4 regions of the Shewanella sp. Pdp11 genome follow, and region 1 is predicted to be linked to each of the others. Evidence: predicted binding sites of a transcription regulator. Region 1 holds the regulator's gene; each other region holds the start of a gene.
What was found. Region 1 encodes sigma-54, which starts transcription at its own class of promoters, with help from an activator protein. Its sites were predicted from a motif close to GTTGGCACGNNNNTNGNNT; they were not measured.
Positions count from the first base shown of each region.

Region 1 (8,057 bases):
CATTTTCTGCCGAAGGTGAAAATAGCAAAATTTTAGTGGCCACTGGTAACCCCGCAACTTACAACCAAGTGTTAGACGATGGCCGTCCAGCCTCGGCGAGCGCGAAAGAAATTCGTTACGATATGGCAAGCCGTACCCTGACACTGAAAGGCCAAGCTTCGTTAGATCAAGCGGGTAGCCAAGTGACGGGTAATGTGATCCGCTATAACATTATCCAGCAAAAATTGATTGCTGAGAGCACAGGTAGTGGTGACGATCGCGTGATCACTATTATTCAGCCAGAAAACTATCAAGATGATGCCAAACCTGACGCGCCAGCGGATAAACCTGTGAAAAAGCAGGACTCTAAATGACCCAAATCACCCTAAGAGCACAAAATCTGGCGAAGAGTTATAAGAGTCGCCAAGTGGTTAAAGACGTCAGTCTAACGGTAAAGACAGGTCAAGTTGTTGGACTACTCGGCCCAAACGGTGCGGGTAAAACCACCACCTTTTACATGGTCGTCGGTCTGGTTAAAAGCGATAAAGGCCACATCTTTATCGACGATGATGATTTAACCGCGGATCCTATGCACCTGCGCGCCCGCAAAGGCATAGGTTACTTGCCGCAGGAAGCCAGTATCTTCCGTAAGCTGACCGTCCATGACAACATCATGGCCGTACTGCAAACGCGCAAAGAATTGAAGAAAGAGCAAAGGGAAGAACAACTCGAGCATCTGCTCGAAGAATTCCACATCACCCACATCCGTGACAGCCAAGGCATGTCATTGTCGGGGGGCGAACGTCGCCGTGTCGAAATTGCACGGGCGTTAGCAGCAAATCCTAAGTTCATTTTGCTCGATGAACCCTTTGCGGGTGTCGATCCGATTTCAGTTATCGACATCAAAAAGATTATCGAACAGCTCAAAAGTCGAGGCCTTGGCGTGTTGATCACCGACCATAATGTTCGCGAGACATTAGATGTGTGTGAACATGCCTATATTGTGAGTCACGGAAACCTGATTGCCGAAGGAACACCTGCAGAGATCTTAGACAATCAGCAAGTTAGGGCTGTGTACTTAGGTGAACAATTCAGGCTATAGTTAATCAAGCGGAGCCAATGAAGGCAATTTGTGCCAGCATTGTGCTCCACTCAAGATGATAACAAGCGACCTCATCCAACAATAATAACGTAGGGATCAGCGGTAACATGAAAGCGTCACTCCAGCTCAAACTGGGTCAACAGTTAACCATGACGCCACAATTACAACAGGCCATTCGTCTGTTGCAACTGTCGTCATTAGAACTGCAGCAAGAGATCCAGCAAGCCTTAGATTCTAATCCCCTTCTCGAGCTGGAAGAGGATCAATTCGACGCCACTAAAGACCCTGTAAACCAAACGCTTTCCGATACGGATTTCAGTGAATCGAGCACTCTGCCGCCTGAGAAAGACAGCTCCACAATAGACACGGCAGAGTCCTTAACCAAAGAATCCATGCCCGACGAGCTCCCCATGGACACCACCTGGGATGAAGTGTTCACTGCCTCCCCTAATTCTGGCCCCGGCGGCAGTCGTGAAGATGATATGCCCTTCCAAGGTGAGACCAGTGAAGGCTTGTATGAGCACTTAGAATGGCAAAAAAACCTCACGCCGTTTTCTGAAACCGATTTAGCCATTGCCACCGCCATTATTGATGCCATCGACGATCAAGGCTATCTCACTCAAAGCACTGAAGAAATTCTCGAAGCCATGGGCAATCCTGAAGTTGAGCTTGACGAAGTTGAAGCCGTACTCAAGCGCATTCAACATTTTGATCCCATTGGTGTGGCCGCCCGCGATTTAAGCGAGTGCCTGCTGATCCAACTGTCGCATTTCGCCGCTGACACTCCACACCTCGAAAATGCCCGCATGTTGATCAAAGATCATTTAGATCTGATCGCCGCGCGCGATTTTAGATTGTTGATGCGTAAGACTAAATTAAAAGAGGATGAGTTAAGGGACGGCATCGCGCTTATCCAAACCCTCAATCCCCGCCCAGGTTTATTGATTACGCCCAACGATGACGAATACGTCATCCCAGATGTGTCTGTGTCGAAGAAGAATGGCCGCTGGGTGGTTGAACTGAACCCAGACTGCATGCCAAAAATCAATGTAAATCAACATTATGCATCGATGGCGCGCAGTACTAAAAACCAAGCCGATAGCCAATTTATTCGTGGCCATCTGCAAGAGGCTAAATGGTTTATCAAAAGCCTAGAAAGCCGTAACGACACTTTACTTAAAGTTGCGAATTGCATAGTGCAATATCAGCAAGGTTTCTTCGAATACGGTGAAGAAGCCATGAAACCTATGGTGCTTAACGATATTGCCGAAGCGGTAGAAATGCATGAGTCCACCATCTCACGGGTGACCACCCAAAAATACATGCATACCCCTAAGGGACTTTTTGAACTAAAATACTTCTTCTCTAGCCACGTCGGAACTGACGATGGTGGGGAGTGCTCATCCACAGCAATCAGAGCCTTCATTAAGAAACTGGTTGCAGCGGAAAACCAGAAAAAACCATTAAGCGACAGTAAGATGGCACAACTTCTGGCAGAACAAGGGATCAACGTAGCCCGCAGAACCATTGCGAAGTACCGAGAGGCTATGCTCATTCCGCCTTCTAATCAGCGTAAAAGTTTATAACCTACAGTGGATATCGGAGGACGTTTCTATGCAAATAAACCTGAGTGGACACCATGTCGAAATTACCGAATCGTTACGCGCATATGTAGAAGAAAAGTTTTCAAAACTTGAACGCCATTTCGAACAGATCAATAATGTGCACGTTGTGCTCAATGTCGAGAAAATGCAACAGATTGCCGAAGCGAGAATAAATCTTATCGGTGGTGAAGTTTTTGCAACTTCAGAGCATGCTGACATGTATGCCGCTATAGACGCCCTGATTGACAAGCTTGATCGTCAGGTTATTAAACACAAAGAGAAGTTAACAAAACACTAATAATGGAACTTTGTACCATACTGCGGCCGGAGTGCACTACCTGCGCCACTCCGGGCAGCAAGAAAAAGGTACTGGAACTCATCAGCGACTTAGTCGCTGCCCAGTACCCGACCCTCTCATCTCAAGAGATATTCGAAAGCCTAGTGGCGCGCGAAAAGATGGGGAGCACAGGTATAGGGAACGGCATCGCCATTCCACATGGTCGATTAACCGATATAAATCAGCCCATTGCCATACTCATTAAGTGTGAAGAGCCGATAGCATTCGATGCTATCGATAAGCAACCTGTTGATATTTTATTTGCACTACTGGTGCCTGCTGACCAATGTCAGCAACACTTAAGTACCTTGTCTTGCATGGCCGAAAAGCTGAGCGACAAGCAAATATTAAAACAATTACGCAAGACGCATGATGAAACGGAACTCTATCAGGTAATCACTGGATGAAACTGGTCATAGTGTCGGGCCGCTCAGGCTCAGGTAAATCTGTCGCCCTAAGGGTACTCGAAGATCTCGGCTATTACTGTGTCGATAACCTTCCCTTGCCCTTAATCGGCACTTTGCTTGAGCAACTCAAAGGCAGTAACGATCTCGTCGCCATCAGTGTCGACGTGCGTAACATGCCAGAGCAGGACAAGGTTCTAGTTAAACAACTCGCGAGCCTACCTCCTGATACTGAGTTAACGAGCTTCTTCCTCAATTCTAGCGATAAAATTCTGCTTAAGCGTTACAGCGAGACTCGCCGTTTGCACCCTTTGTCAAAGAGCCAAGTCTCTTTACAAGAAGCAATAAAACGGGAAGGGAAACTGCTCGAGCCTATGTCAAAACTGGTCGATCACTACATAGATACGTCGAACCTGAATATCTATGATTTAAGCGATCAAGTGAGACAAATTCTGCTCGGCAGTGTCGATAAAGAATTAGTGATCAACTTTGAGTCCTTTGGCTTTAAGCACGGTATGCCCACCGAAGCCGACTTTATGTTTGATGTTCGCTTCCTGCCTAACCCACACTGGGAACTGGCGCTGCGTCCATTAACTGGCTTAGATGAGCCCGTAGCTGAGTTCTTAAATCGCCAACCACTGGTCAATAAGTTCATCTGGCAAATCGAGAATTTGCTAGAAACTTGGCTGCCGCACCTCGAGCGCAACAATCGCAGTTATTTAACTGTGGCGATTGGCTGCACGGGTGGGCAACACAGATCGGTTTACGTCGCAGAGCAATTGGCTAAACGCTTTAGTAACGGTAAACATAAGGTTTATGCCCGCCATCGAGAGCTGAATAATGCCAAAGCTTGAACGTCAGATCACCATCTGTAACAAACTGGGATTACATGCCCGTGCCGCCACAAAGCTCGTGGTACTGGCATCCGAGTTTGATGCAAGCATCACCTTGATACAAGGTGATAAACAGGCATCCGCCGCCAGCGTACTCGGCTTATTGATGCTTGAGACTGGCATGGGTAAAACCATTAAACTTATCGCCGAAGGCCCAGATGCTGAGCCCGCTCTGGATGCCATTTGTGCCTTAATCGACGCTAAGTTTGACGAAGCCTGTTAGTTTCATTTCATATTCAGTGTTTCAAACAGGCACTCAGATTAGTACACATCACACTTAGCACTGCGTATTTGTGCAGTTCACATCTCGTTTCAAAAGCTTGGCGACACATTTGTCGCTCGACGGCACGAACCATAGGCGATTACACTAGCGAGCATTACCGCCGACTCACCTTAGTCTTAACCGCCTAGTCTCAGCCCTGCGCCAAGCAGCGCACTCTCGAACCAATTTGCCGCACAGTGGCGGACAACTATGGAGGACAAATGCCCGTAGATAATTCAGAAAACGATCACACCGGACATAGTCTAGACCAGTTAAACCAAGCGCTTAGTAGTGGCATGTTTGTGCACGTACGTAACATGCTGCAAAAAATGGCCGCCTCTGATATCGCGCTGATCTTAGAATCCTCACCACCCAGCGCCAGACAAGTGCTGTGGCAGCTTATCGATCAGGAACAAATAGGCGACATACTCGATGAGTTGAGTGAAGAACTTAAAGATCCGCTGATCCGCAGCATGAGTCCTGAGCGGGTTGCGAAGGCAACGGCGAGCATGGACACCGACGATCTGGCCTATATCCTACGTAGTCTTCCCGATGCCGTTTACAAGCAAGTGCTGCAGTCGATGACGGAACAAAACCGCCAGCGGGTAGAACAGGCCTTATCCTATCCCGATGAGACCGCCGGCAGCTTGATGAACACAGATACAGTCACCTTAAGACCCGATGTGAATATCGATGTGGTGCTGCGCTATCTTCGCCAAAGGGGTAACCTGCCAGACACCACAGATACCTTATATGTGGTCGATAAACAGGACAAAGTGCTCGGCGGTGTCAGGCTGGCAGATCTGCTGACCTGCGCGCCAAGCACCACAATTCGCCACATCATGGACCCCGATATCCAAAGTATTCCTGTGAGCATGTCCGACAGCGAAGTCGCGCAGAAATTCGAACGTAATGACTGGGTATCTGCTCCCGTCGTTGACGGCGATGGCAAGCTGCTAGGACGGATCACAATCGATGACGTGGTCGATGTTATCCGCGAAGACGCCGAACACTCCATGATGGGGATGGCGGGGATGGACGATGACGAGGATACTTTTGGCCCAGTGCTAAAAAGTACCCTACGTCGCTCACTCTGGCTCACGATTAACTTGTTCGCCGCGCTACTCGCCTCCTCGGTCAGCAATATGTTTGAAGGCACTATCGAGCAATTTGCTACCATCGCTATCTTGATGACAATTGTCCCTAGCATGGGCGGTGTGGCCGGTAATCAAACCTTAGCGCTCGTGATCCGTGGTATTGCTTTAGGCCATATCGGCCAAAGCAACGCCCGCTGGCTTATCGGTAAAGAGCTATCGATTGGTTTTCTCAATGGCTTGATGTGGTCAATTTTAGTCTTTATCGCCGTGTTGCTGTGGAAGGATGATATGGCACTGGCGGGCTTAATTGGTAGCGCCATGCTGATCAACATGACAGTAGCAGGGCTTGCAGGTGCGAGTATTCCATTGATTTTAAAACGCCTTAAAATCGATCCTGCCCTCGCGGGCGGCATGGTGCTAACCACAGTCACTGACGTGGTTGGTCTGTTCGCCTTCCTCGGATTAGCCACGCTCTACCTGATGCACTAACGCACTAATTCTTTAACGCTTTTACAGTTTGAGTTGATAACAAAAACGGCACCAAAAAGGATGCCGTTTTTTTATCTCGCTGAAAAACTAAATAAGGCTATTTTGCCGGAGGTTGAAAACCATAACGACTCAGAATCGCTTGGCCTTTTGCCGATAGAATAAACTCAGCTAACGGCTTAGCGGCAGCATTGGCGCCCTGCAAAACCAATAAACCATAGTCGGCACCCACGGCGAGTTCCTGCGGTAAATCGATGATTTGTAGACTCGGCACTTCTTGTTTAGCCAGCACAGCATTGGTGCAATAGGTTAAAAAGATATCTGCTTGTTTGTTTTCCATCACCCAGCCATAGGGATTGCGATCTTTAGGCGGTTTAGCACTCTCAGGGCCTCCCGTCAGTTGCAATGCCTTGGTCTCTAACGCGGCTTTCGCATTGGGTTTTACCGCTTCTGCCTTAGCAAAAACGGCCCAGGCATAATCCCCCGCCGGATCGGCTTTCGGGGTTGAAGTGCCAACTTTGACCTTAGGATCTAACAAGGTATCGAGTAGCGTTGCGCTCGTCACTTGGACATTATCTTGGGCAACCGCGCAGAGTTGATTACGGGCAAACATTTGCACTGCTTTACCCTGACCCGCATCCACTAACGCCTGCGGATGTTTCATGTTGGCCGAAGCAAAAATATCGACTTTCTCGCCCTCTTGAATGCGTTTTAACAATAAACCTGAAGGTGCATATTGCGCAGCAACACTCGTGTGCGACTGTGCTTGATAAGCGGCAATAATATCCTTCATTGCAGCCTTTAAGCTGCCTGCGGCGCGCAATTCTATCTGCGCAGCGCCCGTGGTCACTTCGGCTTTCATCGGCATTCCTTGTACAGCAGCCACCATGATGACAGGGCTTAAACTCAAGGCGACTAACAGGTGTTTGCTTATCATAATCATATTCTCCTCTGGGCGCTAAAAGTCATTCTGGTGACTTATCCCCATACAGAACGTGAAATCGATAAAGGGATCAAGCTGAACTCATCCCAAGGCAAACCGCTGTGATGTGATTGTGGTGTAGATCACCCATAACACAGGTTAGCAAGGACAAATTGTCTAGCTAAAATCCGCGAGGCACTCATGGCTAAATATCCCAAACACGGACACAAAAAAGTCGCCCTCAGGCGACTTTTGTAAAACGGATAATGCTGAACTACTGACCCGTCGGCGTTAATACAATCTCAACACGGCGGTTTTGGGCGCGGCCATTGGCATTGGCATTTGATGCAATTGGACTCGCTTCACCCATGCCTTTTGATTTTACACGGGCAGAGGCGACGCCTTTGCTCATCAAGTAATTACCCACTTCGCCCGCACGCACTTGTGACAGACGTAAATTGTACGAGTCTGAGCCACTGCTGTCGGTATAACCTAATACGTTAAGCTGCGTTTTGCTGTATTCTTTGGCCACAAGCGCCACTGAATTCAACACGCGTTTAGCGCCGTCACTTAACTCGGTTTGATCTACGCCGAAGGTGACTTCATTAGGCATGTTCAAAATGATGTTATCACCGCTACGGGTCACACTCACGCCAGTTGAAGCGAGTTGTTGGCGTAATTTGGTCTCTTGCACATCCATGTAATAACCAATACCACCACCGACTGCAGCGCCTGATGCCGCACCAATTAACGCACCTTTACCACGGTCGCTTTTACTCGAAGAGACGACGCCAATGGCAGCCCCTGCAACAGCGCCAATCAATGCGCCACTGGTCGCTTTAGCGGTTTGCTCTTCGTTTGAATAAGGATTGATTGTTGTACAACCCGATACAACTAACGCGGTCGTTAATACCACTATGGCTAACAGGGATGGTTTAGATTGCGCTGCCTGAAAACACTTCATCATTTAT
Region 1 is NZ_CP015194.1:1,393,498-1,401,554, reverse strand. It holds gene lptA (lipopolysaccharide transport periplasmic protein LptA) at 1-353, shown strand, start outside; gene lptB (LPS export ABC transporter ATP-binding protein) at 350-1,081, shown strand; gene AYJ58_RS06160 (RNA polymerase factor sigma-54) at 1,189-2,667, shown strand; gene hpf (ribosome hibernation promoting factor) at 2,696-2,983, shown strand; gene ptsN (PTS IIA-like nitrogen regulatory protein PtsN) at 2,986-3,429, shown strand; gene rapZ (RNase adapter RapZ) at 3,426-4,280, shown strand; gene AYJ58_RS06140 (HPr family phosphocarrier protein) at 4,267-4,542, shown strand; gene mgtE (magnesium transporter) at 4,803-6,167, shown strand; gene AYJ58_RS06130 (molybdate ABC transporter substrate-binding protein) at 6,265-7,101, opposite strand; gene AYJ58_RS22120 (hypothetical protein) at 7,087-7,212, shown strand; gene AYJ58_RS06125 (OmpA family protein) at 7,361-8,050, opposite strand.

Region 2 (8,057 bases), 440 kb from region 1:
CGAAAAGCCTTTAAATTGCGCCCGTCGCCCGAATAGCTCAGTCGGTAGAGCAGAGGATTGAAAATCCTCGTGTCCCTGGTTCGATTCCGGGTTCGGGCACCATCTTTAAATTGGTTGCTACAGCGACTAATGTTAGAGAACTGCAATAGGTACAGTGCAGGTGTGGTGGAATTGGTAGACACGCCAGCTTCAGGTGCTGGTGCTCGCAAGGGCGTGGAGGTTCAAGTCCTCTCACCTGTACCAAATTGCAGTTCAACGAGTGAAACAAAGCATTAAAATTGTTTCTTCGGTTTTAAGATTACTCATTCGATGAAATTTCGGATAGCCATGCAGATGTGGTGGAATTGGTAGACACGCCAGCTTCAGGTGCTGGTGCTCGCAAGGGCGTGGAGGTTCAAGTCCTCTCATCTGTACCAACATTTAAACCTCGCCAAGCGAGGTTTTTTTGTATCTGAAATAAAATAAATCCTCTGTTACTCTCCCCTCTTTCCGCTGATTTGCTATACCTATTATTACAGACTCATTATAAGGATAGCTCGAGCTCTGCCTAAAGGACTCTTTAGTTCACTGAGGCTATCCCATATGAACGGTCTACAAATAAAACAAAAAATGTTTATCGGCATTTTAGTCCCCCTTGCAATGCTACTGACGATTGGTTTTCTCGCCATTAATATGATGGGCAACATTGAGTCGGGTGTTGAACGTATCTATAACGACAGAGTGGTGCCGCTGGACGATTTAAAAGTCATTGCCGATAAATATGCGGTCGATGTTATCGATGCGGTAAATAAGGCGAACGCGGGTGGTTTCACCGCCTCGCAAGCCGCTGAAGCGCTAGACAGTGCCAAATCGACTATTACTCAGCATTGGCAAAAATACCTATCTACCGAGCTTACCTCAGAAGAATCCAGACTAGTAAAACAAGCCGAAGTGCTGTTCTCCTCCGCGAATCAACAGATTGATACCCTGATCTCACGCTTAAGAGGATTAAACGGCGATGTTTCAAGCCAACTCTCAGCCAACATCCTGCCGCTGTACCAAGCAATTGATCCTATCAGTAACCAAATATCTGAACTGATTGCACTGCAAATCCGCGTGGCGGGCGAAGAAAAAGATCGTGTAAATGCCATTTATCAATCTTCGATCACTATTTTTGTGGCATTAGCTTGTGCCGCCATGATCATCAGTATTGTGATTGGACTCTGGGTCAATCGCAGCGTGATGAATCCCATTAATGACATCCTCGGTAAACTGAAGAGGATCCATCAAGACTCTGATCTCACCGTCAGATTCACCACCTTTAATCACGATGAGCTAGGGCAAATATCCACTAGCCTCACCCAAGTGATTGAACACTTACGGGGCATTCTTCATTCCATTGCCGAGGCAGCAACTACGGTCAACAGTTCGGCAAATGAGTTAGGTAGCTTCACCCAAGCCACCAATAAACGGATGCAACAGCAACAAGCCGAAACGGAGCAGACTGCAACGGCCATGAATGAGATGACGGCCACCGTTGCCGAAGTCGCCCAAAGCGCATCTGCCGCGGCAGATTCAGCCAAAGATGCCGATACCTATGCCGCTAACGGTAATAATATTGTGATGCAATCGATTAGCAGTATGTCGCAGCTTTCTGATCAAATTCAAAAAACGGCGCAGGTCATTGGATTTTTATCTAATGAAAGCCAAAATATCGGCCGCGTTCTCGATGTGATTAAGAGCATTGCCGAACAAACCAATTTACTGGCACTCAATGCCGCCATTGAAGCCGCACGGGCGGGAGAGCAAGGTCGCGGCTTTGCGGTCGTTGCCGATGAAGTTCGCACCTTAGCGCAACGCACCCAAAAATCGACTCAAGAAATTGAGGCCATGATTGCCACCCTACAACAAGGGGTTAAAGAAGCCGTCAGCGCCATGGAAATCGGAATCAATCAAGTAGATGATGCCAACGATAAAGCTAATCAGGCGGGTCAAGCGCTGAAAGAAATTGTCACCTCAGTAGACAGCATCACCGAGCTAAATACCCACATTGCGACCGCAGCCGAAGAGCAAAGTAGCGTTGCCGAGAGTATTAATCGCAGCATTATTGCCATCAGCGATATCGCCGAGCATTCCACGGCTTCAGCGACTGAATTAAGTGAATCTGTGATTAATTTGACTAAGCTCGCCAGCAGCATGCGCAATCAAGTGAGCGCATTTAAGCTTTAATTTAACTCAATCAACCACCAAACGACTGCAACCATTTTTGCTGTTGCAGTCAAACTCCTTTATTCACATCATCTGTAACCCATTGAAATAAAATATCCGTTTCATCATTTCTCGATTTAATTTCTCCTTTTATTGAACACTTCAAATGAACTCAGCCTCGTTATCGATAGCACGGATAGCGATAATCTCTATTGATCCAAATCAAATAGATCTTTAAACTCATTAAACATTCATAATATTTACACGTTAAGGATTTTCTATGTTGGACAGCCGTACAATCCAAGTTATCAAGAGCACTATTCCCTTACTCGAATCTGCAGGCCCTGCGCTGACGACCCATTTTTATGAACGCATGTTCAAACATAATCCTGAATTGAAAGATGTGTTCAATTTGGCGCACCAACATTCTGGTGGTCAGCCTGTAGCCCTGTTCAATGCCGTCGCAGCCTATGCAAAAAATATCGAAAACTTAGCGGTACTGAGTTCAACGGTTGAGCGCATTGCCCAAAAACATACGGGATTTCTGATCAAACCTGAGCAGTATGCGATCGTCGGCAGCCATTTATTGGCAACGCTTAAAGAATTAGGGGGCGATGCGGTAACAGAAGAAGTGTTAGAAGCTTGGGCACAGGCCTATGGGTTTTTAGCTAACATTTTTATTCAACGAGAAGCACAAATTTATCAAGCGCATGCAGAGCAAGATGGTGGCTGGTTAGGTGAGCGTCAGTTTATCATTAGCGCGAAAAATACCGAGTCAGCAGTCATCACCTCCTTCTTATTGACGCCTGAAGATGGCAAGCCAGTTAAAGATTTTATCCCTGGTCAGTATTTAAGTTTGAAGCTAACACACCCGAATTTGGCATATGAAGAAATCCGCCAATATTCCTTATCCGATGCGCCCAATGGCACCAACTACCGCATCAGTGTGAAACGCGAACTCGGCGGACAAGTGTCGAACCTGCTGCATGATGCGATACATGTCGGCGACAAAATCGCGGTGATGCCACCCGCGGGAGACTTTACCCTAGAAGTCGCGGCGGACACCCCCGTAGTGCTAATTTCGGCTGGTGTAGGCCAAACACCGATGAAAAGTATGCTCAATCAATTACTCAAGCTGCAGCATCCCAGCACTATCACTTGGCTGCATGCCTGTGAGCAAGGCGCCGTACACGGTTTCAAACAGGCTATTCACGCCAAGCGCCAGCAACATCATAATCTGACGAGTCATGTTTGGTATCGTGAGCCAGCCCCAACCGATATGTTAGGTGAAGATTATGATTTCGAAGGTCAAATGGAGTTAAGTAAAGTCGCAGAACAGCTGCTTCCCCACGCACGTTATTATTTCTGCGGCCCCCTTGGATTCATGTCAGCCATCAAGCAACAACTACTCGCTCTGGGTGTCGCGGCTGAAAACATGCACTATGAAGTGTTCGGCCCTCACGCCGAGCTTTAATGGCATGACACGGACTTGAGAAAATTCACGCTCAGGTCCGTTTGAATGCTTAGCTTTCATTGTTAGCATGGCAAACGATAGCGACAAGCATAATGAATGCTTGATGCACTTTTCTGTTCATCATGTTTAACGGATAGAGGCAACTTCAGCGGCAGTGAGCGCGCGACTTTCACCCGGTGCCAGCTTTTCATCGAGCACAATATCGCCTATCGATAATCGATGCAGGCCAACAACCGGATTGCGGAACCGACCAAACATCCGCTTGATTTGATGATACTTACCTTCATGTAAAGTCACTTCAGCTACGTTATCAGCGAGGATAACCAGTTTAGCGGGTTGGGTTGTAATATCTTCAAAGCCAAAATACATCCCTTCGGCAAATGCAGCGATGTATTCTTCGGTTATGGGATTCGCTAAGGTAACCCGATACACTTTGTCGACCTTGTGTGTAGGTGACATCAGCGCATCAGACCAGCGGCTGTCATTGGTCAATAACAACAAACCCGAAGAGTTTAAATCTAATCTGCCGGCGATATGCAACTCATTACGGGCTTCGCAATCAAGCAAATCAATCACTGTTTTATGCTGAGTGTCTTTGGTAGCACTCACGACACCTATTGGTTTGTGAAGCATCACGTAGACGGGCGCATTAGCCTGCAGTATTTGCTCATCGAGTTGGATGTGGGAAAACTCATCCACTTGCCTATCCATATCTTTCACTATCAATCCATCGACGCACACTCGGCCCGATAATAGCAGTTCACGCACCGCTTTACGGTGAGTGTGTAACTGGGAACAAAGATAACGATCGAGTCGGCCGCGCTTAGATTGCATAACACCACAAATGAAGAAATATGAATGGGATAGCCATTCTAGCAGGATGCAAGTTCAGCTCATAGCAAGCCGAACTAGAGGGGCATCACAAAGGCTATTCTGGGCTAAATTGGATCGAACGAGGTAAAATTTGTTAAGCTAGGCGCTCAATTCATCTTACTGTGAGTGGTTACCGCATCAAAAACTTATCCGCAAGTCCCGCTTTAATACGTTCGAACCTGCTATTTTTAGCCTTGTTTTTAGTGACGCTAGCGAGCTCTTTTTTCGCCCAAGCGAACGATGCAGTTAATCCTCCTGAAGCGGCTCGCCCCTCCGCGATCCATGATAAACCGCTGGTCGAGCGTTACGTCCTCGATGAACTTAAATCCCTCAGACACGATCAACAGGATCTCGAGCGTCGTCTCACCATCGACATCACCGACCGCGAACTCGCCGTAGCTGACAAATCGATGAACTACGCCAATGTCACTGTGACTTACTTCTTCTATATCATCGCGGGTGTCGCCTCGTTAGTCGCCTTTATCGGTTGGCAATCCCTGCGAGAAATCAAAACGCACACCGCCAAACTGGCTGCTAACCAGCTGCAGAGTATTGCCGAACAATACGAAGAAAAGTTCAAAGTACTTGAGCAAGAACTCAAGCGTAAGAGCCGTACTATCACGGACAATAATCGCGAGATTGAGATTATCAATGAAATCCATAACCTCTGGCTACGGGCGCAAAGTGCGCAAACGCCAGAGCAAAAGATTGAAGTCTATGATGAGATTCTCACGATTCGACCAGGGGATTTAGAAGCGCTGACCTACAAGGCCGACGCCGCAATGGAAATGCGTGAATTTAACTGGGCACAAAGCCTGTGTAATCGCGTTCTGGAAGTTGACCCGACTAACGCCCACGCTTTTTATCAAAGAGCTTGTGCCTTTGCGTGCTTAGGGGTTGAAGATAGAGCGATTTCTGATTTAGAGCGCGCCATTCATAACAGCGCATCCTTCAAGGAACTGGCCTTAGATGAGGCAGATTTCTCACAACTTAAAGGACATGCTCGCTTCGAAACCTTATTGGCCTATCACGAACCAGAAAAGCCCTAAGCTACTAAGCTCTAAGCTCTAAGCTCTAAGCTCTAAGCTCCGCACTAACGCTTGATATATGGCGTTGGCGCTCATTGGCGTTTTATCCTAAAGATAAAGCGCCATAATTGAGCGGCTTAAGTCCCACTAGTGAGGAATAGCCTCAATCTTATATGCACAGCGGCGTGCACCTTCGATGATATGTTCTTCGCGACTCACCACCGCGATATCGGCGAATAATTGCTGGAAAAGTTGTAACTCTGAGCGGCAAAAGTTTAAACACTTAGTCGCTGCGGCGCAGATAGGACAATGATTTTCGAGTAAAAAATACACGCCATCTACCTGTTCCATCGTCGCCATATAACCTTCGTTCGAGCGTAATTTCGCAAGGATGTCCAAACGTGTCGGAATATCTGTCGCCCCCACCATAGCGGCACGATATTGGACTAACGCACTTTGCTCCCTGTGGTCGATAAGCTTATCTAAGCCTTGGTCGCCAAAAATCATTTTCACCGAATCAATTAGCTGCACCGTCAATTCCTCATGGCGATCGGAAAAGTGACTGCGGCTCTGTTCCGTCAATCCCCAGTAACGCGTTGGGCGACCACGACCTTCAACTCTATCTTCGATGTCCACATCGCCTGCGTCTTCCAAAGCCTGAAGATGTTGACGCACGCCCATAGTCGTTAACGCCAATTCCTCCGCTAAGGTTTTAGCGGTAAGCGGGCCATGCAACTTGAGCAATTGAATAATCTTATCAGTGGTTTTCATCTGAACTCTCCGATGGTAGCCAGCGCATTATCTCCGATCCAGTCCCGCTTTAACAGATTAAATAAACTTTTTTATTTACTTTATCCTTTACAAGATTAAATAAAGTAATTACCTTATAAATAATTTATAAACAAATAGGTTTACTTAATGAAATTACTCATCATCAGCACCAGCCAAAGACCCGACTCCCAAAGTGCTAAAGTCGGTCGTTATATTGCCGAAAGCAGTTTCTCATCTCCCCATGCTATGGGTTACACCAGCATACATCACTTAGAGTTATGCCAATTTAACCTGCCGTTTTGGGATGGAGAGGAAGACAACAAAGGGGAGCACTGGCCCGAAATAGAACAAAGCGTCGATGAAGCCGATGCGCTGGTGCTTATCACCCCTGAATGGGGCGGCATGGCATCACCACTACTGAAGAACTTTTTATTGATGTGTACTCGCGAAGAAACCGCCCATAAACCGGCACTGTTAATTTCTGTTTCAAGCGGAATTGGCGGTACTTATCCCATCGTTGAAGTGAAGATGAATGCACTCAAAAACAATAAATTAGTGCCCATTCCCGATCACTTGATCATCCGCAATGTTAGCAATGTACTCAATGCTGTTCCCGAAGGTGCTCGAGATATCGCACTCAGGGAAAGAGTGCAGTACAGCTTGTATATGCTGCATCAATACGCCCAAGCATTAGCGCCCATTCGTCAACAACATGCCGGACAAGCGTACCCAAAGCAGCAGGAATACTGTTACGGTATGTAAGCGGCTTGAGATTTTAACCAACAGCAACAGACTAAAATCATTACAAGGAACGCATTATGATTCATTTAGAGCATATCAACTTAGTCGTAGACGACATCCCCGCAGCACTGCGCTTTTATCAAGCGGCTTTTCCCCACTGGCGTGTTCGTGGTGGCGATAAAGGCACTTGGTACGGCAAACCTCGCAATTGGATTCATTTTGGCGATGATTATCAATACATTGCTTTTAGTGACAATGGTGAGGGAGAAAACCGAGATTTAACGGGTCATCAAATTGGACTGGCGCATTTTGCCTTTGTCACCGACAACTTAGATGCTGTGATAGCAAGATTGACCCAAGCAGGCTTCCCGATTGCTAAAGATGGCATGGAAGATCCCTATCGGCGTAATATTTACTTCTTTGACGCCCATGGTTTTGAAGTGGAATTTGTCGAGTATTTAACTGATATTCCGGCGGAGCGAAATCGCTATTAACGGTATTAGCGTAAGTCGTTATTAAAAAAAGTGGTCAACTGCAGCCGCGAACCGTGCGAATCGAACTGAGTGCTAGATGCTAAGCACTATTCACTTCGCTCGGATTGCTGCTGCGCCACTATGGCCGAATCCTTATGGGCATAAAAGTGAAGTCTGAACTGGGTATCTTCGGTCAGCAGCTCCACTTTATGCCAATACTCAGGATGAGAAATGGCCGTCTCACCGGCGCGAATGATGATTTCTTTATCTAACTCGCCTCTACTGCCCGTAAAGCCATAGAACTTTAAGCTGCCCGTTAGCACTTGGATCTGCCCATACACGCCAGCCTTAGTATTGTGCATGTGCAGCAACATGTTAGGGACGTTGTCACGACTGAAAACCGGCGTTGATTTGTAATTAACAAAATCTTTAGGGACTAAGGCCATTATGCTTTCGCACTCCTTGAGGGACTCATGGGGATCGAATAACGCTAACGTCAAGACTAATATA
Region 2 is NZ_CP015194.1:1,828,592-1,836,648, reverse strand. It holds tRNA gene AYJ58_RS08165 (tRNA-Phe) at 27-102, shown strand; tRNA gene AYJ58_RS08160 (tRNA-Leu) at 157-243, shown strand; tRNA gene AYJ58_RS08155 (tRNA-Leu) at 330-416, shown strand; gene AYJ58_RS08150 (methyl-accepting chemotaxis protein) at 583-2,208, shown strand; gene hmpA (NO-inducible flavohemoprotein) at 2,468-3,661, shown strand; gene AYJ58_RS08140 (pseudouridine synthase) at 3,788-4,495, opposite strand; gene AYJ58_RS08135 (TPR end-of-group domain-containing protein) at 4,657-5,583, shown strand; gene AYJ58_RS08130 (helix-turn-helix transcriptional regulator) at 5,710-6,333, opposite strand; gene AYJ58_RS08125 (NADPH-dependent FMN reductase) at 6,481-7,095, shown strand; gene AYJ58_RS08120 (VOC family protein) at 7,152-7,568, shown strand; gene AYJ58_RS08115 (DUF1971 domain-containing protein) at 7,655-7,993, opposite strand.
Region 2: hmpA (NO-inducible flavohemoprotein) is a predicted target of sigma-54. The motif match lies at 2,374-2,392, and genes of this name have one in related genera.

Region 3 (8,057 bases), 1.4 Mb from region 1:
TTCAGTGCTAATCATGGCGCGCAATCGATATAAAGAGTCATTACTTACCTCCGAGCTCATCGCGAATGAAAAACGCTTTAGACTCGTCATTGAAGCGTCTCCAAGCGCACTGTTTATGGTGGATAAGGCTGGAATTATTACATTGGTAAACACCCATGCCGAACGCTTATTTGGTTATGCCAGAGATGAGTTACTCGGCCGTTCTATCAATATGTTATTGCCAGACGTGCTGAGAGATGCGCATCAGCAGCACATGAATCATTATTTAGTGCAGCCGATTGCGAAGAATATGTCGATGCGCGATGACTTATTTGGCTGTTGCAAGGATGGCAGCTTACTCGCAATAGAAGTGGGTTTGACGCCCATTCATTTCAGTAATGGTATTTTCATTCTTGCGACAATTAATAATGTGTCTGAACGTAAGCGCATTGAAGTTCAGCGTGCAGAACACATGCAAGAGCTTGAGCGCATCAATCAAGAACTCGACCGTTTTGCCTATATCGCTTCCCATGATTTGAAATCCCCGTTACGGGGTATCGAGCAGTTAACCTCTTGGCTAACAGAAGATTTATCCGATAACACCAATGAAAATGTGCAGAAATATCTCGGGCTGATCCAAAGCCGTATTCACCGCATGGTGTTATTGCTCGATGGGCTATTGATGTTCTCCCGTATTGGCCGTGTCGATACAGAAACCACTGAGGTCAACAGTCGGCAACTGGTTGAAGATATGTTTGCGCTCGTTGCGCCACCACAGGGGTTTGAATTAGTCCTAAAAGGGGAGTTTCCGAACTTCCATACCGTACGCGCCTTGTTGGAATTAGTGATACGAAATTTAATCAGTAATGCCATTAAGCACCATGACTTAGGTACAGGTGTCATTACCGTTTTATGTGAGAGTACAAGTAAACATTATCTATTTAGTGTGTTGGATGATGGGCCAGGTATTTCGAGTGCCTATCAGAATAAAGTCTTCGAAATGTTTCAAACACTTAAACCTAGAGATGAAGTCGAAGGCAGTGGTTTAGGTTTATCACTTGTGAAGAAAACAGTTGAAAGTTTAGGCGGTAATATTCAACTCAAATCGCAGGGTAGAGGCTGTTGTTTTTACTTTACTTGGCCTAAGCACATAGTGAAAAAGGAGCTTTTATGAGAGCAGCAGATCAATATCAACAGGTCACTATTTTATTAGTTGATGACGATGATGTGGATTACATGGCCGTGCAGCGGGCGATGAGACAGCTTAGGTTACTCAATCCTTTAGTGCGCGCACGGGATGGCATTGAGGCACTCGCAATTCTCACCAGCTTAGACACAATTAAAGGCCCGTATCTAATTTTACTCGACCTTAATATGCCAAGAATGAATGGCTTTGAGTTTCTTGAGCAAATACGTTCAGACCCATCTCTCTCATCATCTGTCGTTTTTATGCTCACGACGTCGAGTACCGATGAAGATAGAATGAAGGCCTATAGTCATCATGTGGCTGGCTACATGGTTAAAACTGACATAAAAGACGGTTTTAACAATATTTTTAACATGCTTGAAGGTTACTGGCGAATAGTCGAGCTCCCATCCGCATAAGGTGAGTATATGGATTTACTACTGATCGATGATGATGAAGTCGATAGAACGGCAATTATCCGAGCACTTAGACAGTCAAAATTGACGTTTAATGTGATCGAAGCAAATTGTGCATTTGATGGGTTAAATCTTGCTTTAGAACGCCATTTCGATGGCATTCTATTGGATTATTTATTGCCAGATGCCAATGGGTTAGAAGTGTTGATTAAGCTCAATGCCATGACGCAAGACCAGACTGTGGTCGTGATGCTGAGTCGCTATGAAGATGAGAAACTGGCCCAGCGCTGTATTGAATTAGGTGCGCAGGATTTTCTGCTCAAGGATGAGGTTAATTCGCGGATACTAACCCGTGCGATTCGCTACGCAAAACAAAGATCTTCAATGGCATTGGCGTTACGTAATAGCCATCAAAAACTCAAAGAGCTGGCCGAGCACGACTCGCTCACTAAGTTGGTTAATCGTTATGGCTTTGAACTGTGTCTGAATCGAGCGATCGCAAGGGCGAAACGTTGCCACGATTATTTAGCCGTTATCTTACTCGATCTCGATGATTTTAAAGCGATCAATGACACTTTAGGCCACCAAACTGGTGATGTGCTGTTAGTTCAAGTGGCGGCCAGATTAAGTGAAGTGCTGCGCGATGGCGATATTATTGCCCGCTTAGGCGGGGACGAATTTGTCGTACTGGTGACGGATAACGATTATAAATATTTCCCCATGATAGTGGCCAATCGACTGCTAAAAGTCTTTGAGGACGTGTTTTGTCTCGGTGATAACGACGTGCTTATTGGTGCCAGTATCGGTGTGGCTTTTTATAATGAAGCGGCTTCGAATAGTTCTGAATTGATGAAATGCGCCGATATCGCCATGTATCGCGCTAAAAAGATGGGCCGAAATCAGATACAGTTTTATTCGGAAGCCTTAGATAAAGAGGTGCGCTACCGTAATCATATCGAGTCAAGTTTGCGTATGGCCTTAAAAAGACATGAGTTTAAGGTCCATTATCAGGCACAGGTTAATGCGAAAACCCATCAGTTGGTGGGGATGGAAGCCCTTATCCGATGGCAGCATCCAGTGGATGGCATTATCGCCCCCGATCAATTTTTACCTATTGCTGACGAAATTGGCTTAATGGATGACATTGATGATTGGGTGCTTGAACAAGCCTGCACCCAAGCTCAGATTTGGTTATCCCAGTTACAGCCTTTAGGCCAAGAATTTACTATTGCAGTTAACCTCTCCGCCTCTCAAATAGGCAATGAGAACCTGTTCGATAAAATAGTGCATATATTGACTAAGACAGGCTTGCCTGCTGGAGCATTAGAGCTTGAAATTACAGAGAATTGCCTTATTGAAGATCCCCATGAACATGCCAAAGTGCTCGATAGAATCGCCGGATTAGGGGTGCGTTTTGCCCTCGATGATTTCGGGACGGGTTTTTCGTCATTAGAACACATCAAACTGTTTCCGATCAGCGTGCTGAAAATCGATAAAAGCTTTGTCGCTTCCTACGACAAAGATGAAAAAGACACCCGATTGCTCGCTGCTTTACTCAACTTTGCCTATGGGTTTAATGTTATTTCTGTGGCGGAGGGAGTAGAAACCGTTGAGCAAGCAGAGTTTTGTACTGCGCGCCATTGCACTGTTTTACAAGGGTATTTATTTTCACGTCCCTTAGATACCGCGGCGTTTGAGGCCAAGTATATTCTGCCACTATTAACCCAAACTCAGCTCCCTGTGTGAGAGGTCTCGAACTATTTCAATAGCATAGTGATTTCGTCTGGTGAGGAATATTTTCTTGCTTTACACTGAGCAATAGACAAATATCAGCCCCTTTTTCTGTCGCTGTGCTTTTAGTGCTGCAGAACGGTTTATTCACTCATGCTTAAGTTGGTCACTCAGCAATGAAAATAGGTATTTTATCCCAATTCCCCCAGTTGTATTCGACACAACGTTTAGTGGAGGCTTGTCAAAGCCGCGGACATGAAGCGGTCGTGATCAATACGCTGAACTGCTACATGAATATTAATTCCATTAAACCTAGCATTCATTATGAAGGCACTGAATTAGTTGGTTTTGATGCCATCATCCCGCGTATTCATGCCAGCGTGACTTTTTATGGTTGTGCCGTTGTACGTCAGTTCGAAATGATGGGCGTGTATGCCGCGAATGATTCGATCTCCATTGCGCGTTCTCGGGACAAATTACGGGCGCTGCAATTACTCTCCCGCAAAGGGATTGGTATGCCTGTGACAGGCTTTGCCAATAAGCCAAATGATATCCCCGACCTCATCAATATGGTGGGCGGCGCTCCGTTAGTCATTAAGTTACTCGAAGGTACTCAAGGGATTGGCGTGGTATTAGCTGAGACGAAAACGGCTGCTGAGAGCGTGATAGAAGCATTCTTGGGGCTGAAAGCGAATATCTTAGTGCAGGAATACATTAAAGAATCCAATGGCAGTGATATTCGTTGTTTTGTTGTCGGTGACAAGGTCATCGCCTCTATGAAGCGCCAAGGACCCGAGGGGGATTTTCGTTCTAATCTGCATTTGGGTGGCTGTGGTGAGGTGGTTAAAATCACTGCAGTGGAACGTAAAATGGCGATTGCGGCGGTGAAAGCGATGGGATTGGTGGTCGCTGGGGTGGATATTTTACGCTCTAATCGTGGTCCTTTGATCCTTGAGGTGAATTCGGCGCCAGGCATTGAAGGGATTGAACAAACCACAGGGATTTCAGTGACTGAGCCTATTGTTGAATATATCGAGAAAATGGTCGCTGCCCGTAAAACCAATAGACCTATTATTGCCTAATAGTTGATTACGCTAAAAAAACGCCACCGTTTAAGGTGGCGTTTTTTATGCTTAGAGCTTAGACGTAAGATCCTAAATGTTAGATCTTAGAGATCAAAGCTGTAGGAATAGCCGAGTACCAGTTTGGCATCATCATCGGTGAGATCGGTATCAGAAACCATGAACGACACTGTGCCCATGCTGGTATCTGCACTGAGTGTGACGTTATAGTCGGCATAGTTATCTTCGCCAAACCAAGATTGCACAACATCACCGCTTGAGTAGCCATAGTGCACTGATAAGCTAAGTTTTTCAGTGAGAGGCACAGAGACAGTCGCGGCAAGATAGCTGAGATCTTTATTATCTAACGGATCGGCGGCGACATCGTCACCGGCATTGATGACATGGGAGTAACCCAGTTCAAGCCACTTCCAAGTCACTGCAGCATGGAGTTCACCAAAATCAATGCTGCCAGGAGCGTCTGGGTAGGCGTAGTAGAGGTAGCCAAAGTCGTAACTGATGTCTTCGGTAATATTGCCACCATAACCCGCGTAGAGATCCATCTCGTAGCTCGTATCGTCACCAAAATCCACATTCGATGCCCAAGTGCCGGCATAAAATCCAGAATCATGGCTGTAGTCAATCCCACCTTGGATTGCGACCGCATCTTTAGTTTGGGTCGCACCGCGCCATAGGTAATTAGAGGTACCACCAATGTTGCCTGATACGGCTGCAAAGGCATTGCCAGCCAGTAACATTCCCGTCGATAAGGCCAAAACGCTATACAGTGATTTCTTCATGCTCATCCCCTCGATTGACTTATTTATCGATTCACCATTGGCGCACTTAAGTAAGCAGTGGTCATTAGTGCATCTTGGTTTTTTCTAAGAAGGGATTTGCTAATCACATGCCACTATTACAATCATATGTAAAACAATACATTAGAATATCAAGTGTTAATGAAATGTTTTTATTTGCCAGCTTATGGGGCAGAGGCGCACTCTTGTTGTGCAAAAAATATTCAGGGTTTCACTGGAAGAAAGCAAAAAAAAACGCCTCACAATGGAGGCGTTGTTTTGAATTTTCTCGCTTAGTTTACGCTGTCGCGTAGGGTTTTACCCGCTTTAAACTTAGGCACAGTCGCTTCAGCGATTTGAATTTCTTTACCCGTTTGTGGGTTACGGCCAGTGCGAGCAGCACGAGTCGCAGTTTCAAACGAACCGAAGCCTACGATGGAGATTTTGTCACCATTTTTCATTGATTCGGTAATGGCTGCTTCAAAAGACTTCAATGCGCGTGCGGCTTCTACTTTCGTTAGATCGGCATTTTCTGCAATTTTGGCGATAAGTTCAGTTTTGTTCATTTTTATTGTCTCTTCTTTCCGTAGATTTATTTGAAATAAGCGTGCCTAACATGCCATAAGGTTCAGCGCTTGGAAAGCCTTTTGCGTCTAAGCTGCCGCAGGATGTTCGGTAAAGCGCAGAATATTTACTCAGTTCGTGACTTAAGTTTTATTCTGGTTTCATTCTTCTAACAGTTGATAGAGTAATTTTTTAACCAATTTGGGTTCAAAGGGCTTGTCGCATAAGGCATTCACCCCCGCTTGGGACACATTGCTGAGGTGGGTATCGTTGGCTTCGGAAGATACCATCAAGATGGGAATGTGCGATTGCTGGCTTTCGCTGCGAATATATTGAGTCAGCGCAAGACCATCTACGCTGGGCATATTGTAGTCAGTGATGACTAAGTCGAACATATTGTTTTTCATCAACGCTATGGCCTGTGCACCATCTTCGGCCTCGGTAATCAGCTTCATCCCTAAGTTACCAATCGTACGTTTAATGACATTTCTTGCCATACGGCTATCATCGACCACTAATACGCGCACATCTTGCACATCGAAGTTACTGAGGTCGAGTTCATCGTGGCTGAGCAGATCGATAGTGGCATTTAAGGCTGTGGCTAAATGGTCGGCACTGAAGGGCTTAGGCAGGATAGCGACCACACCCGATTGGCGGAATATCTCAAGTTGCTCACGGCGACACTCACTCGAGACCAGCATAAATTGAATATCTTTGCAGTCCGCGCTAGCCCTTAGGTAACCCAAAAGATCAATGGCGGTGCCATCATCAAAATGCATGGCGCTGGCGATAAGATCGGGTTTGTGGCGAGCAATAATATCTTTAGCCGCTTCGATATTTTCTGCAGTTTGAATGCTGAGAATACCTTCCTGTTGCAAGCGCTGAATAATTATTCGACGCTGGATATCTGAAGGTTCTACCAAAAGAATGGATAGTTCACTGGGCGATAAATGGCTCATAGTCTACTTCAAGTTAAGAGTCGCAAGTATTTTATTGGGTCGCTAAGCTACGCTATTAGTAACAGCTTAGCAACAAATGTCCATTACCGTGTTTGACGGGTTAAATAATGACTCGTGACCTTAGAAAATGCGATCCAATACTGCAAGAGTAAAATGACAATAATGCTTATCGTCAGCGGCAACATAGGAATATTGTGGCCAGAAACAACCACTTTTACATCTTCAGGTGTAATACGGTAGGCAATAATCGCTGTCATGCCTAGGGCTGAAAATCCTAAGGTTTGCATGCCAATATAAATCTTCAATACTAAGCTCGACCACGGCGTGCGCATCATTATGCCAACGAGCACGGGGATGACGCCTAGGGTGAATACATCAAAGGATTGCGTTGTCACAGCCCGTAAAAGTGCGGCAATGCTGAAGAGGCAATATAAAGAGATCAGTAGCATAAGACGTTTAGGCATAGATGGATATGTAGACAGGTAGCGAAGAAGATGAGCAAGTGTAGGAAATGCCCTAATCCGAGTCCAGCATAACCTTAATATCGTGTAGAATAAGCCTTTTGCGAAAGGCTTATTCTATTAGGTGAAGTTTATGACAGAAGTTGAGTTTTGGAGTTTAGTCACGCGTACGGAAGCGGCGCAATCACAGGAGTCTTTGGCTCAAGCACTGAAGCAGAAACTCGCCGAACTGAGTAATGAAGAGTTAAAAGCCTTCGATAAAATCTTTGGTCAGCAGATGCGCCGGAGCTATTTGTGGTCGGTTTGGGGCGCGGCTTACATTATTACGGGCTGTGATTCTGAATATGCCTTTGCCGAATTCAGGTGTTTTTTGATTTCACTCGGCAAAGAAATCTACGATGGTGTGGTTAATCAGCCTGACACTTTAGCGCGTTTAGTCGCTTGGCCAGAGCGAGATGCCTATGCTTATCCCTTTGTGGATGAATACGATCTTATTGCAGGGCAATTATACGAAGATAGAACCGGTGAGGAACTGCCCTTTATGCCATCGGGCAAGGCGACGCCCGCGGGGAAAAAATTTAGTACTAAGCCCAAGGATTTAAAGCTGCAATACCCTGAGCTCAGCGCCCGTTTTCCATTTTAATCTTGCAATCGCTTATGAGCGTAAACAGGCATTGGTTGTCACATCGAATGTCATGCCGTATTTAGGGCAGATATCATTCATAAACTCATGTTCCTGTGCGGTTAATTGCTGAGAAAAATCTTGCTTAAGCTGCTCAGCCATTTGGGTTTCAGCCGCATATTGCGCCTGAGCCAATTTGCTAAAATGAGCGTTAACCGCCTGTTGTTGACTGATGGTCAATGGCACCGCATGGCTTGAAAGACTAATGCTAGTTCCGAATG
Region 3 is NZ_CP015194.1:25,750-33,806, reverse strand. It holds gene AYJ58_RS00185 (CHASE domain-containing sensor histidine kinase) at 1-1,153, shown strand, start outside; gene AYJ58_RS00180 (response regulator) at 1,150-1,584, shown strand; gene AYJ58_RS00175 (putative bifunctional diguanylate cyclase/phosphodiesterase) at 1,594-3,327, shown strand; gene rimK (30S ribosomal protein S6--L-glutamate ligase) at 3,489-4,394, shown strand; gene AYJ58_RS00165 (TorF family putative porin) at 4,481-5,173, opposite strand; gene AYJ58_RS00160 (HU family DNA-binding protein) at 5,464-5,736, opposite strand; gene AYJ58_RS00155 (response regulator) at 5,896-6,693, opposite strand; gene AYJ58_RS00150 (hypothetical protein) at 6,777-7,157, opposite strand; gene AYJ58_RS00145 (DUF4240 domain-containing protein) at 7,288-7,797, shown strand; gene AYJ58_RS00140 (hypothetical protein) at 7,810-8,057, opposite strand, start outside.
Region 3: AYJ58_RS00165 (TorF family putative porin) is a predicted target of sigma-54. The motif match lies at 5,270-5,288, and genes of this name have one in related genera.

Region 4 (8,057 bases), 2.1 Mb from region 1:
GGTTCTGCCCCCAGCACAAATATCATCGACGATTAAGCAGGTTTTACCCGATAAATCATCACAGAACACTTCGGTAGCAATAATATGGCCATTAACCACATCACGATGTTTATCGGCCCTGATCACCGGCATACCCTGTAACGCTTTAGCTAAGCCGAATACTTTCTTATTAGCCCCCGCATCAGGCGAAACTAACACTAGCTCACCGGTTAATTGGGCTGCGATCGCTGCGACAAAGCTGTGGTTGTCAATTACCTGCACTCGGTCTAACAATGCGGCGGTGACATCACTGTGCGGGTCAAAAATGCTGACTGAAGCATATTGCTGCTGATTAATCAGGCTGGCATAGACTTTTACTGATAAAGCCTCGCCCACATTACACACTCTATCCTGGCGGGCGCCCGGCATATAAGGCAGTAACAGATCGATCTGCTCTGCACCGCTGCGGCGTAATGCATCAGTTAACAACAAGAGTTGCATGATGGATTGATCACCACGATAGCCGAAGAAAAGTGTGACGCGTTTCGCTGGAGGAACCAGCAGTTGAACATGATTCTCCCCCGCACCAAATTGAAATAAACGGTAGTGATTTTCATCATTAGCGGCAGGGAGTCGATAAAAATCAGCCTGCTGATATGATGAGTTAACTGCGTCTTGATACGTTTGAATGCCTAGAGACATATACACCTCCTGTCTATGCAAGATTGCTGCAATATACAGCACTCTTGTTGCCTGCGAGCAATAGTGTCCTATAGACACTAATGTGTAAAGTTGATTTTTAGACTATTTTTTACGGGATAATGGTAAAGAATATACCTAAATCGCATATAATGTCCTTAAGACACTATATGCGATTTAGCAATGATAATGAGAAAATGGGTATCGAAAAGTAAAGAATGGACGTATTACGGCAACATCGGCGGCTACATAGCCCCTGATAATTCATGCTACTGCACAAACAGTCTCTATTATTGCTCTGGGTAACAGCTTTAAGTGGCAAGCACAGCTAACATTCTAGATTTCTTAAGAATCGATAGGATGCCGTATCCGACTTCAAACGGTATAAATTGGCTGGACGGCCACGTTCAGTACGTTTTAAGCCCGTATCAATCAATAAATCGGCCTGTTCCACTCGCCGACGGAAGGATTTCCCTTGGATAGGCTTACCCAGCAAGACTTCATGTACATGCTGCAGTTCTGGCAAAGTGAAAGGTTCTGAGAGTGCAAAGCCTGGCACTAAGGAATACAAGGCTTTCTGGGTTAAACGTTCGCGCGCTTGCTTGATTAACTGCAAATGATCAAACGCTAAGGGCATCTGTAACACATCCTCTAATGGCCACCACTTAGCATCACTCACTGAATCAATCTGTATTTGGCAGGCTTGATAACTCAACAACGCGGTATAACACACAGTCACCGACCAACCTCTCACATCGCGACAGCTATTACCCACAGTGCATAGCTGCTCAATATAAGGTGGCACTACCGCGGTTTTCTCATGCAGTTTACGTAATACGGTTTGTTCTAAGGATTGATCGCAATTTTCATCGATAAAGCCTCCGGGTAATCCCCAGAAACCTAAAAAAGGATGGTTTGAACGTTGCACTAAGAGTACTTTAAGCTGCTGATCATGGTAGGTAAACAATACAGCATCCACTGTCAGTAGCTGAGCCTTGAAAGCCTTAGGATCGTAATTGGCAAGATATTCCGCTTCAGTCATGAGTATTCCCCATCATTCAATATCATAAGCTTAACTTAGGCATGACACAGCTTCAAACACATTATGTCTTAGCGTCACTAAGTAAATATCCTGCGCCGTGGGCATAGCTACTTTGGCCAAATTTACGCTGATAACGCGGCAACATGGTCTCGTTCCCCAATAATCCGCCTTGATGCAAATACATCACATGACCTGGTTCACTTCGCTGTAAATAATCCTCAAGCACAATAAAACCTAAGGGATCGTAGAGTAATTCAAATTGAATCCCTGAGGCGCAAATCCGCTGCCACATGGCATAAAATTCCGGATAAAGTTTACCAAAGTGATATTTTTTGCCGACATTCACTATCTGTGGATGCTCGAGAGTGTTTGGATTAAGCATAGAGAATTGCAAACGTAAATAATCATCGCCTCCCACCACAGCACAAGTCACGACGCGAATCGCCGTTTGCTGACGAATAAAGTACTTATTTAAAAATACCGTCGTCGTCCCCGTTCCCGACGGTAAAAATACCGTTAAATCGACTAAATCATTCGCCTGCGCAAATTGCACTATTTCTTGCGCCAATACATTTACCCCGTATTCAGCGTAGGAACAGCGTCCGCCCTCTGGGATAAACAGTGCCGTCGGTTCATTCGCGAGCACTTGAGCCTCGATATACTCTTGGCAACTCAATCGCACATTTTCAACTTGCGCATTAAGGTTAGGACTAGCCTTAAGATTTGACAAAACCTGAGGTTCAGATTGCGCATGAGTGCACGTCTGCTTTTGCGCCATTAACACACTTAAATCGATAATATTGGCACCATTTGCTAAGGCAGCAGCATAATTGCCCGTGGGATGTTTAACTATTTGACTGGCAATATGATCAACATAAAAGTCACACTGCCAGCCTTTCATCTTGGCCAATGTTGATAGGGAATACAAAGAGTTCGCTAAGGGTGAGCCATGACCTATCACCTTGTTGATGCCGGCAAACTCATGATCTAAAAAATAACCGAATTTACGCGCTTTATTGCCGCTAAACGCTGGATGCAATAAATCATCACGTTTTAGAAATATTTCTCGACCAGCAAAGGCAAAAATATCGACGGGGGAATTTGCAAACATCAGGCTACTCAAACGATTAAATACTCGGGCTTTTAAGCCATTTTAATGGAATGGCTAGTGTACCCTAAGAAATTAGCAATTTAGCGAAGAAGTAGTGGAAATCACAAATACAGTTTTGAACAATACCCGTAAGCAATTGATTTACTGGTGTTAAAAAATTGGCACGTTTCTCGCTTAGTCATTGACATATATTCAATTTATCAAAGCTAACGGCATTCATTACAGCTAACGATAAAGGCTAAAAAAGTAACCTAAGGAGTTTTCAATGGCAGTATTACGCTTAATATTCAACATCGCTTGGTTTGTGCTCGGTGGATTTGTGATGGGACTCGCTTGGTGGCTCGCAGGTATCCTGTGTTTTATCAGCATTATTGGTATTCCCTTTGGCCGCGCCTGCTTTGTTATCGGCGAAATGACCTTCTGGCCATTTGGCCAAGAACAAATCAACCGTCGCCACTTGACCGGACGTGATGATTTAGGCACAGGTGCCCTAGGCATGGTGGGAAATATCATTTGGTTTTTGCTGTTTGGGATCTGGTTAGCCATAGGCCACCTAGCTCATGCCTTAGCCTGTTTTGTAACGATTATCGGTATTCCCTTTGGAATACAGCATCTTAAATTGGCGTTACTCAGCCTAACACCGATAGGGCAAACCGTAGTGGCTAAAGCTTAATAAGCCAATCAGTTAACTGCGCTATTCACTCTCGATTATTTGGTTTCATGAGTGGATAGCGCTTTGTCATCCCATACTGAAAATATCGCCTCATTGAAGGCCATTTCCTCCTCCAGTAAATCATTGCAACTATATTGAGTATGGACATATTGAGCATGGGCAGGTTCATCATCCTCTTGAACCTCAGTTTGCGGCTTAGTCGGCGTCGCAATCGCTAACAGGTAATGTGCCAGTTTTGCAGGGGCATCAATGGCCGCATCATGGCCGCAATACGCTAATACTATCAAATCAGTGTGAAAGTGCTGCGCTAAAGCTTTACTCGATGCCATGCTCACCAACGCATCACGGTCACCGCAAAGCACACTTATTGGTACTTCCACGGTCAATGGACTCTGATATTGAAAAGCCGCCCACAGTTGCCGCCAGGCGTTACGGATAGTTGGCGAGGATTCGCGGCGAAATTCACTCCATTCGGCAATTAAATCGCAATCTCGTCGATGGCGAAAACTGGTTAAACGCACTATCGTCGATTCGATGGGATGTAAGGCTTTACCCCGAGCCCGCAAGCAAAACGCCTTCAATGCATTCAGCGGATTAAATCTTTGATACCAAGGCGATAAATTCGCCGCACTGCTGTTTAGTACAAAAACATGCCTTATCTGCCAAGGCCGCTGGTGCGCCATTTCCAGCGCTAACATACCGCCCATAGACAAGCCGAGAAGGTAAATGGCTTCTCCTTCTTGCACCTGCTCATCCAATTGCAACCACACGGCATGGGCATAATCGGCAATCTTCAGCGGACTGGCCTTATTGGATAACATCCCATTACCCGGCAAATCTGGGGTCAGTACTCGCAATCCTTTTTGTCGCAGTCGTTGATCGAAGCCATGCCAGTGGCGCTGATCACGCATTAATCCCCGCAATAACACCCAAGTTGTCATGACTGTGGCTCCCGATACCAATACTGCCGCGCGCACTCAGTGAGTTCAGCCAAACGTTCAGGCGTTAACTGCTCTAACGATTGGGCGTAGGCCGCTTCCATCATAAATTGCATCAGCACTGTGTGCCTGCGTAAAATTCTGTGGTGACGATGTGTTTTCTGCGGATTAAAAAAACCTGCAAAATTAAATATTTGCCTTGGGTTTTTCTTTATCCAAGCCCAGGACCCCATCTCTAATGTCAAAGGCAGAAACGGTACCTGAGCATGGGGATCGGCCACTTGATGCTGGCGATAGAGGTAATCCCAAATATCCCCATTGGTGCGATAGAACTGGCTCTGCGGCGCAAGCCGGTAATGGCCATGATGTGGATAACTTTGTTCAAATAATTGTTTTAGATGAAAAATATAATTGGCATTTTCGAAGGCGGTACGCGTATGGGCGTAGGGGAACCAGATATGATCACTCAAGCCAAATCCCGAGTGGGCATCGAGCGAAATTAAACTGGTGCTGCGGCTCAGCAATTGCTGTACGTAGGCAACTAAGCCAGCGGTTTCAAGCTCCATTCCCCCCATGCCGCGATACCAGGGCAGCCGTGATGATATCCGCTGCCCTCCCACCATAAAGGAGACTTTTTCGCAGGATTCTATCGGGGCGTTACGCATCAAATCCACTTGATTACCATTACCTCGCGTTCCCATAAATAAGCCAACGGGATTCACCACTGGGACAAAAGCTAACCGCACGCCCGTTAACATCTGCTGTAGGTGTTTATCCCACACCAGTCGCTGCAACAAACTGTTCAACAATGCCAAGATGACTTGAGAGCCAATACGTTCAACCCCATGCACGCCGCCCACAAAGAGTACTGTCGGACAGGGCTTATCTCCTCCCCCCAGTTCAACACTGTAGAGCGGAAAATGTTCGTGACGAAATGGGATGTCGGCAAGAATGTGATACTGCAACTTAAGATGATGAGTATCAATGAGTTGTTGCAGCGTATCTAACTCAAATGGTAGCTCAAAGGGAAGTTTATTCATGTCACCTTAATCAAAAAATGAGAGAGCAACTCATACCGTTAAGGTGATGCTAATAGTAAACAAAGACAGAATGATGACAAGTGGTATATCTAATGTAATTTTAAGAGAAATAGGCTGAAAATAGAGGGAAAATTAGAGAGCACACTAACCTAAATCATGCATTAGTCTTCACGATACAGTAACTCTCCAATGATGGTTTCGACGTCAATTTGTGCCAAACCTTGATCGAAAATATCTCGCCAACGTTGACCTTCTTCGGTATTACGAAACGCAATATAAAGCTGCTTATTCGCTAAAATTTGGCGGTTGATTTGCAGTTTGTCCGCCAGCGGTTGCAAGGGCTTTTGCTTAAGTAAATAGTGCAGCACGTTGACATCGATTACCGCCGCATCAATACGGCCTGCGGCCACTTTCTTAATATTGTGCTCGTCTGAAGTGACGGCTTCAGTCGGTTGAACGCCTGTAGCAATCATGCGATCTAACGCCTGAGTATTCACATAATCTTTCACTACGCCTAAGGTATAGCGATTCAGATCTTCGACATAATTCCAACTCACAGGGTGGGCTTTTTGCTCCACCAACCCCAAAGGACCGTCGCCAATCGATTTAGAAAAAACAAACTTTTCAGTCTCAAAGTAATATTCAGGGAAATAACCCAGATAGTCAGAATTAGGCATACTGGCGAGCTTTACAGCGCGGCTCCATGGGTAAAAATCCACTTCTAATTGATGCCCCATCACTTTAAGCGCAGCCCGCACTACGGCAATACTCGCGCCCTGCTCTGCTAACTGTTGCCCCGAATAAGGCGGCCAAAGTAAGGATGTCAGCATTAAAGTATCCGCTTTCGCTGTGCTCAATCCCATGGAGGAAAGACAACATGCAAGGAGCATTGACCGCCATCGAACCATTTAAGACTCCTTAGCCTGCTGCTTGGATTAACCACTAAATCATCGACAAATTAAGCATTAAATTTATCTGCCAAGATTTTATCGCTGATACTTTATCTCTGGTTTTAGTATAGCCATGAAGCCACTTCGGGGAAGTGAAGTTTTGTTACAATTCGGCTAATGACATAAGATGCCAAAAAATAAGCAAAGGATTAGACTGAAAACTGATATACAGTCAGTACTCAACTGATAGTAAATAGTAAAGCTTGATTCGATTAACTCACCATAAGGCCAACTCCTATGCGCAAAGTTTCCGTTTTCAATCGCGCGACGTCCTCCCATACAAAAGGCGCAATAACTCAAGCGGGGATCACTGTGGTTGGCGCAGCTTTAACCTTGCTCGGGCTGGTCTTTTTACTCTTACCCGGTCCAGGTTTACTCTTGATTATCTTAGGATTGGCGCTGCTCAGCACACAATATGCGTGGGCAAAGCTGGCGCTGCGTCGCAGCCAGCGAAAGTTAACTCAAAGTGCGGCTTGGCTCGATGGCATGACTCGTCGACTCTTCCGTTAACTCGTTCACTTGTGGGTTAAACGGCATCTATAGACTGAATAAAATTCAAGCCGCATTGCACGGCTTGAAGTCAAAAAAGCAGGCGAGCCAAATCACTTAAGCATTAATATCTTCATATAACTCTTGATACATCAGCTCACGCATTTTGAATTTCTGAATTTTCCCCGTCACTGTCATTGGATACTGATCCACAAACTTGATGTAACGTGGCACCTTGAAATAGGCAAACTTCTCGGTGAGGAAATGACGAATATCTTCTTCGGTAATCGCGGAGCCTGAGCGGACTTTAATCCAAGCACACACTTCCTCACCGTATTTATCGCTTTGAACACCAAAGACCGCCGCATCCTGCACATCTTTATGGGTGTAAAGTTTCTCTTCAATCTCACGGGGATAGATATTTTCGCCACCGCGAATAATCATATCTTTAATGCGACCCACAATTTGCACATAACCTTGCTCATCCATTTGGCCGATATCGCCCGAATGTAGCCACCCCGCACTGTCTATGGTCGCCGCCGTTTTTTCGGGATCGTTCCAATAGCACTGCATTATGCAATAACCGCGACTACAGACTTCACCAGGTTGGTTAATTGGCAACACCTCACCAAATTCGTCAACTATTTTCACTTCGGTATGGGGCAAAGCACGGCCAACAGTGAGCACACGTTTCTCAACTGGCGAATCGATTTCAGTAATGTGATTGAGCGGACTGCACTCAGTCTGACCATAACCAATCAGCACTTCTTCCATATACATGAGGTTTTGTACTCGGCGCATCACTTCTTCGGGGCAAGTTGCCCCCGCCATCACGCCGGTCCGTAAAGAACTCAAATCAAAACGCGTAAATTCAGGATGCTCAAGCTCGGCAATAAACATGGTCGGTACGCCATGTAAAGCGGTGCACCGCTCTTGCTCAATCACGTGCAATGTCGTCAAAGGATCGAAGGACTCGCCGGGGAACACAGCCGCTGCGCCTTTGGCTAAGCAGACTAAACTACCGAGCACCATGCCAAAACAATGGTATAAGGGCACAGGAATACAGAGTTTATCGTGGCAGGTAAACTTCATCGCCTCTGCGACTAAATAACCATTATTCAAAATGTTATGGTGGG
Region 4 is NZ_CP015194.1:3,542,406-3,550,462, forward strand. It holds gene prs (ribose-phosphate diphosphokinase) at 1-681, opposite strand, end outside; gene AYJ58_RS15685 (NrtR DNA-binding winged helix domain-containing protein) at 1,007-1,720, opposite strand; gene AYJ58_RS15690 (pyridoxal-phosphate dependent enzyme) at 1,782-2,831, opposite strand; gene AYJ58_RS15695 (YccF domain-containing protein) at 3,097-3,504, shown strand; gene AYJ58_RS15700 (alpha/beta fold hydrolase) at 3,540-4,445, opposite strand; gene AYJ58_RS15705 (M14 family zinc carboxypeptidase) at 4,442-5,482, opposite strand; gene AYJ58_RS15710 (substrate-binding periplasmic protein) at 5,644-6,390, opposite strand; gene AYJ58_RS15715 (PGPGW domain-containing protein) at 6,670-6,942, shown strand; gene AYJ58_RS15720 (AMP-binding protein) at 7,039-8,057, opposite strand, start outside.
Region 4: AYJ58_RS15695 (YccF domain-containing protein) is a predicted target of sigma-54. The motif match lies at 2,989-3,007, and genes of this name have one in related genera.